3 regions of the Streptomyces sp. NPDC048288 genome follow, and region 3 is predicted to be linked to each of the others. Evidence: riboswitches for the same ligand, from Rfam matches in the RefSeq annotation. Region 3 holds a riboswitch; each other region holds the start of a gene.
The links. A riboswitch is a leader RNA that binds a small molecule or an ion and turns the genes downstream of it on or off. The one in region 3 is predicted to bind S-adenosylmethionine.
Positions count from the first base shown of each region.

Region 1 (2,259 bases), on a different contig from region 3:
ATCACGCCGACCCGCGGGGCGTCGTCGCCGAACAGGGAGAGGACCCGGACCTCCGGGACCTCGGCCAGTCCCGCCCGCACCGTCTCGATCAGGTGCCGCTCACGGGCGACCAGCGTGTCGAAGCCGGCCTCGGTGAGCGCCTTGCAGGCGGAGGCGATGGAGTAGGCGCCGATGACGTTGGGCGAGCCGGCCTCGTGCCGGGCCGCGCTCTCGTGCCACTCCACGGCCACTCCCCCGTCCTCGCGCCGGGTGACCTTGCGGCTGGCGCCGCCGCCCGCGAGGTAGGGCTCGGCGGCCTGGAGCCAGTCGGCGCGGCCGGCGAGGACGCCGGAGCCGAAGGGGGCGTACAGCTTGTGACCGGAGAAGGCGACCCAGTCGACGTCCAGGTCCTGGACGGAGACGGGGTGGTGCGGGGCCAGCTGGGCGGCGTCCAGGACGATCCGGGCGCCGTGGGCATGCGCGGCGGCCGCCATCTCCCGTACCGGCCACAGCTCGCCGGTGACGTTGGAGGCGCCGGTGACGCAGACCAGGGCCGGGCCGTGGGGGTCGCGGTCGGCGAGGGCGCGCTCCAGGGTCTCGACGGCCTGGCGCGGGGTGCGGGGGGCGTTGAGGTAGGTGACGCGGGCGTCCTGCCACGGCAGCAGGGAGGCGTGGTGCTCGGTCTCGAAGACGAAGACCTGGCAGTCGGCGGGCAGGGCGCGGGCCAGGAGGTTCAGGGAGTCGGTGGTGGAGCGGGTGAAGACCAGCTGGTCGTCGGGGCGGCAGTCGAGGAACTCGGCGACGGTCCGGCGGGCGTTCTCGAAGAGGTCCGTGGAGAGCTGGGAGAGGTAGCCGGCGCCGCGGTGGACGCTGCCGTAGTACGGCGCGTACGCCGCGACGTCGTCCCAGACCCGCTGGAGGGCGGGGGCGCTGGCCGCGTAGTCGAGGGCGGCGTAGGTGACCTCGCCGCCGGTGACCAGCGGGACGGTGACATCCCGGCCCAGAACGGACAGAGGGGCACAAACGGACTGGGCGGAGGCAGCGGTGGAGACGGACATGGCGGAACTCCTGTGAGGGTAAGCGGAACCGCCGCGCCGGACGGTGTGTCGACGGCACGGGGAAAGCTGAAAAGGGGTACGCGGAGGCGGGGCTCTACGCCCTATCGCATTCGCTTGCTCACAGAGGGCTCCCTCGTACGACCAGGACCCCTGGTGTGTCGAGGGGTCCGCGCTTGCCGTAGACCTCGCTGCCTACGACCTGGTCTTCACCCGGGGCACCCCGCCACGGACGGAGGGTTGCCGGACAGTCGGCCGGGGCCTCATGACTGTCACTCATGACCTGGAAAGAAACGTAGGGGAAGTGATCGCCACCGCGCAACTTCTGTCCGGATGACGGGACGGGGGCCCGGCGGTGCCGAACCCCCGTTGCCCCTACCTGTGCGTCGCCGCCGCCCAGCGTTCCAGTGCGTGCTTGGCCGCGCCGGAGTCGATGGAGTCGGCGGCCTTGGCCATGCCCGCGCGGAGCTGTTCGGACAGCGTGCCCGGGCCCGGGTCCAGGGCGACCAGGGCGGCCGCCGAGTTCAGCAGGACCGCGTCCCGTACCGGGCCCTGGTCGCCGTCCAGGAGCCTGCGGGCGACCTCCGCGTTGTACGACGGGTCGCCGCCCCGCAGGGCCTCCACCGGGACCAGGTCGATGCCGACGTCACGGGGGTCGAAGGTCTGCTCGGTGACCTTGCCGTCGCGGACGACCCAGACGTGGGACGTGGCGGTCGTGGTGAGTTCGTCGAGGCCGTCGTCGCCGCGGAAGACCAGCGAGGAGTGGCCGCGCTCGGCGAAGACGCCCGCGACGACGGGGGCCATGCGCGGGTCGGCGACGCCGACCGCCTGGGCCCGCACCCGCGCGGGGTTGGTCAGCGGGCCGAGGATGTTGAAGACCGTGCGGATGCCCAACTGGCCGCGCGCGGCGCCCGCGTGCCGCAGCGCCGGGTGGAACTTGACGGCGAAGCAGAAGGTGATGCCCGCCTCCTCGGCGACCTCGGCGACCCGCTGCGGGGTCAGGTCGAGGTTGACGCCGAGCTTCTCCAGGACGTCCGAGGCGCCGGACGCGGAGGAGGCGGCGCGGTTGCCGTGCTTGACGACCTTCGCGCCGGTGCCGGCCACCACCAGCGCCGACATCGTGGAGATGTTCACCGTCTTCGCGCCGTCACCGCCGGTCCCGACGATGTCGACCGTGCGGCCCGGCACCTCGATGAGGTTGGCGTGCTCGTACATCGTGCGGACC
Region 1 is NZ_JBICZD010000001.1:907,552-909,810, reverse strand. Features, by position in the region: gene ACGFZS_RS04005 (aminotransferase class V-fold PLP-dependent enzyme) at 1-1,037, opposite strand, end outside; SAM riboswitch class IV at 1,202-1,318, opposite strand; gene trpD (anthranilate phosphoribosyltransferase) at 1,410-2,259, opposite strand, start outside.
Region 1: linked by a shared signal. The riboswitch ahead of ACGFZS_RS04005 (aminotransferase class V-fold PLP-dependent enzyme) and the one ahead of thrC (threonine synthase) in region 3 are both predicted to bind S-adenosylmethionine.

Region 2 (2,259 bases), on a different contig from region 3:
AGCTTCCCGGTGGCGACGGGGGCGGCGGCCACGTTGTCAAGGACGGTCAGGTGCGGGAAGAGGTTGAAGTTCTGGAAGACGAAGCCGATCCGGCCGCGCTGGGCCAGGATGGCGCGCTCGCTCAGCTCCTTGAGCCGGTCGCCCTGCCGCTTCACCCCGATCGGTTCGCCGTTGATGCTGACATGGCCGATCTCGGGCTTCTCCAGGTGGTTGATGACCCTGAGGAGCGTGGACTTGCCCGAGCCGGACGGGCCGAGGACGACGGTGACCTCGCCGGGGCGGATGGTCAGGTCGATGCCGTCGAGGACGCGGTGGGCGCCGTACCACTTGTGGACGTCGTGGATCTCCAGGGCGGCGGGGGCCGTCTCCAGGGTGTCGGTGCTGCTCATACGGCGGCCTCCCGGCGGATGCGGGCCCGCAGGTCGGTGAGGCCGCCCCGGAGCTTCTGCAGGGGCGTCGGCGGCAGCGCGCGGGTGGCGCCGCGGGCGTAGTACCGCTCGACGTAGAACTGGATCACGGAGACGACGCTGGTCAGGATCAGGTACCAGACGGTCACCACCAGGAGCAGCGGCACGATGTCGCCGGGGTAGGTGGAGCCCATGCTCTGCGCGGTGCCGAAGAGGTCGAGCAGGGAGACGTAGAAGACCAGCGAGGTGCTCTTGATCAGGCCGATCAGCTGGTTGACGTAGTTCGGGGTGATCGACCTGAGGGCCTGCGGGAAGACGATCCTGCGGAACTGGTAGCCCTTGGGCAGGCCGAGCGCGGCGGCGGCCTCGTGCTGGCCCTGGTCCACGGAGAGGATGCCGCCGCGGACCACCTCGGCCGCGTAGGCGGCCTCGTTGAGGCTGAGGCCGATGACGGCGATCACCATGTCGGTGGCGAGCTTCGACTCGTCGAAGGAGAAGAAGGCCGGCCCGAAGGGGACGCCGACGCTCAACGTCTGGTACAGGGCGCTGAAGTTGTAGAGGAAGAGCAGGACGACGATGAGCGGGATGGAGCGCAGTGCCCAGACGTAGGTCCAGCTGACCGCGCGCAGCACCGGGCTCTTCGAGAGCCGGGCCAGGGCGAGCAGGATGCCGCCGAGCAGGCCCAACACCGCGCTGTAGGCGGTGACTTCGAGGGTGATGACCAGTCCGTCGAGGAGGGTCGGCCGCAGGAACCAGTAGCCGAAGCGGTCCCACTGGTAGAAGGGGTTGGTCACCAGCCCGTGGGCGAACTGGGCGACCAGGACCAGGACGACGGCGGTGGCGATCCACCGTCCGGGTCGGCGCAGCGGGAGAACTCGCTGTGGAGCCAACGGTTTTGACGGTTTGTCAGCGGGGGGTGCGGCAGGCGCGGTGATGGTGGCGCCTGGGGGTTCACTCATGGCGGGCTCCGGCGGAGTCGGACACCCCTGGTCCCACGGCCGGGAACGCGCTGCCGCGCCGTGTTCGGGCACGGCACGGCACGCGGGGCGCGCGGGATGCGGGGGTGGGCGGACGGCGTCACACCGGGCGGCCGGTGTCTACGTCAGAGAAGCGGTGTCCACGTCAGGGAAGCCGAGTCGCGAGAACCGCGGGGCGCAGGCGGAAGTGCCTGGTCAGACCCGACAGCGGGCGCGGCCCGGTGCGGTACACGCGCTACACAGGGCGCTGTTGACGCGGAGCAGGTCGACGGCACGGTCGGCGACGAGCGGGCTCGGATACGGCTGTACGCAGCCCTGGGCACGGCGCTCGGCCGTCCTGGAGGCTGCGTACATGTCCGTCACCTGTCTTGTGTGATGGCCCCGGGGCGGGGCCTCGCGCTTACCGAACGTCGTCATCCGGTCCGGTCGTCACCTGGGGCACCCCACCGCGGTGCGAGGGTTGCCGGTCAGCAAGCCAGGGCTTGATGCTGACGCTCTTGACCGTTCTGGTCCGTAAGTAACGCAGTTGCCCGATCGAATGTCAACGCCTGTCCAGCCGGCGGAACGGTTCGGGCCGCTCTCACCTGCGGGAGACGTCCGCCGCGTGGCCGGCCCAGTCCAGGATCTGGACGGCCGCGCCGGCGGCTTCCAGGCCCTGGCAACGGCCGTGGTGGCGACGGGCGATGCCGTCGAGGTCGAGGTGGGCGCCGAAGGCCGGATGCGCGGCCAGCCGCCGGGCGTAGGCCCACAGCGCCGGGTGGTCGGCGATGCGGTGCACGGCGGAGGCGTCCAGGTGGGTGCGGTGCACGGTGTCGAGTTGCACCAGCGCCACCCACAACTCGATGTCCGCGGCGGTGAGCTGACCGCCGATCAGG
Region 2 is NZ_JBICZD010000025.1:34,822-37,080, reverse strand. Features, by position in the region: gene ACGFZS_RS47980 (amino acid ABC transporter ATP-binding protein) at 1-389, opposite strand, end outside; gene ACGFZS_RS47975 (amino acid ABC transporter permease) at 386-1,366, opposite strand; SAM riboswitch class IV at 1,776-1,887, opposite strand; gene ACGFZS_RS47970 (glutathione S-transferase C-terminal domain-containing protein) at 1,965-2,259, opposite strand, start outside.
Region 2: linked by a shared signal. The riboswitch ahead of ACGFZS_RS47975 (amino acid ABC transporter permease) and the one ahead of thrC (threonine synthase) in region 3 are both predicted to bind S-adenosylmethionine.

Region 3 (2,259 bases):
TCGACCAGCATGCCCAGCTCCACGCCGTATCCGACCGGGAAGGGGAGCTGTTCCAGGAGCGAGCGGCGGGCCGCGTACTCGCCGCCCAGCGGCTGCACGAACCCGGCCAGCTGCGGCCAGTGCATGTTCAGCAGCGGGCGGGCCATCAGCTCGGTGACCCGGCCGCCCTGCCCGGCCGCGCCGGCGAGCGGGCGGTCGTACATCGCCTTGACCAGGTCCACCCCGGGGTCGGTCAGCAGCGGGCCGACGATCCCGGAGACGAAGTCGGAGGAGAAGTCCCTCAGGTCCGCGTCGATGAAGCAGACGATGTCCCCGGTGGTGACCAGCAGGGAGCGCCAGAGGACCTCGCCCTTGCCGGGGACGGCGGGGATGCGGGGGAGGATCGTGTCGCGGTGGACGACCCGGGCGCCGGCCGCGGCGGCCACCTCCGCGGTGCGGTCGGTGGAGCCGGAGTCGACGACGACGATCTCGTCGACCAGCGGCGCCTGCTGCATCAGGTCGTGGCGGATGACCGCGACGATGTCACCGACGGTCTCCTCCTCGTTGAGCGCGGGCAGCACGACGGAGACCGACTGACCCGTCCGCTGCTTGGCGGCGAGTATCCGGTGCAGTGGACGGTCGTTCAGGGACCAGGAGCGGGTGGCCAGCCAGCGCTCGACTTCTTCCAGCACAGTCAGCGGCTCCTCACTGTCACGATCACACAGCGCGGTGTGATCCATCTCGCGGTACGGACGACTATCTCAACTGTCCTGGCCTTCGGTTACAGTCTTGAACAACGCCGATGACCATCGCATGTCCTGCGGTCACCGTGCGTTGACAACCGAATACAGCTCATCCAGAGGGGCAGAGGGATACGGCCCGATGAAGCCCCGGCAACCCTCCAGTCGGCACTCGTCTTCCAAGGCGTGGCTCCCGGCTAGGGAAGGTGCCAAATCCGTCTCACGGCGAGATGCGTCGTGAGGAAGATGAGGAGAAAGGGCCTCGCCTCAGATGGCTGCGCAGACTGTTGCAACCGATTCCCCGAAGACCGTCGACCTGGGCCCCGCCACGGCGCTGTCCTGCCGCGAGTGCGGTCACCGGGTGCCGCTCGGCCCGGTGTTCGCCTGCGAGGAGTGTTTCGGCCCGCTCGAGATCGCGTACGACTACTCGGCGTACGACGCCGAGGAGCTGCGGAAGCAGATCGAGGCGGGACCCGCGAACATCTGGCGTTACGCCCCGCTGCTGCCGGTACCGGCCGACGTGGCGACCAAGCCCAACATCAACCCCGGCTGGACCAAGCTCGTGCAGGCCGACAACCTGGCCAAGGAGCTGGGCGTCACCGGCGGCCTGTACGTGAAGGACGACTCCGGCAACCCGACGCACTCCTTCAAGGACCGCGTCGTCGCCCAGGCCGTCGAGGCCGCCCGTGCCTTCGGCTACACCACGCTCTCCTGCTCCTCCACCGGCAACCTGGCCGGCGCGGTCGGCGCCGCCGCCGCCCGGGCCGGCTTCCGCTCCTGCGTGTTCATCCCGCACGACCTGGAGCAGGGCAAGATCGTCATGGCCGCGATCTACGGCGGCGAGCTGGTCGGCATCGAGGGCAACTACGACGACGTGAACCGTTTCTGCTCCGAGCTGATCGGCGACCCGGCCGGCGAGGGCTGGGGCTTCGTCAACGTCAACCTGCGGCCTTACTACGCGGAGGGGTCGAAGACCCTGGCGTACGAGATCTGCGAGCAGCTCGGCTGGCAGCTGCCGGACCAGCTGGTCATCCCGATCGCCTCCGGCTCGCAGCTCACCAAGGTCGACAAGGGGCTGCAGGAGCTGATCAAGCTCGGGCTGGTCGAGGACAAGCCGTACAAGATCTTCGGTGCGCAGGCCGAGGGCTGCTCGCCGGTCTCGGTGGCCTTCAAGGGCGGCCACGACGTGGTCCGGCCGCAGAAGCCGAACACCATCGCCAAGTCCCTCGCCATCGGCAACCCGGCCGACGGTCCCTACGTCCTCGACATCGCCCGGCGCACGGGTGGTGCGGTGGAGGACGTCACCGACGAGCAGGTCGTCGACGCGATCAAGCTGCTCGCGCGGACCGAGGGCATCTTCGCGGAGACCGCCGGCGGAGTGACGGTTGGAGTCACCAAGAAGCTCATTGAGAATGGGCTCATCGATCCCTCGAAGTCGGTCGTTGTACTCAACACCGGTGATGGATTGAAGACGCTCGACGCGGTGGCGGGTACGGGTCTTACCGCGACCATTCGCCCGAATCTCGAGTCTTTCCACGAG
Region 3 is NZ_JBICZD010000013.1:193,117-195,375, forward strand. Features, by position in the region: gene ACGFZS_RS38690 (glucosyl-3-phosphoglycerate synthase) at 1-671, opposite strand, end outside; SAM riboswitch class I at 829-972, shown strand; gene thrC (threonine synthase) at 991-2,259, shown strand, end outside.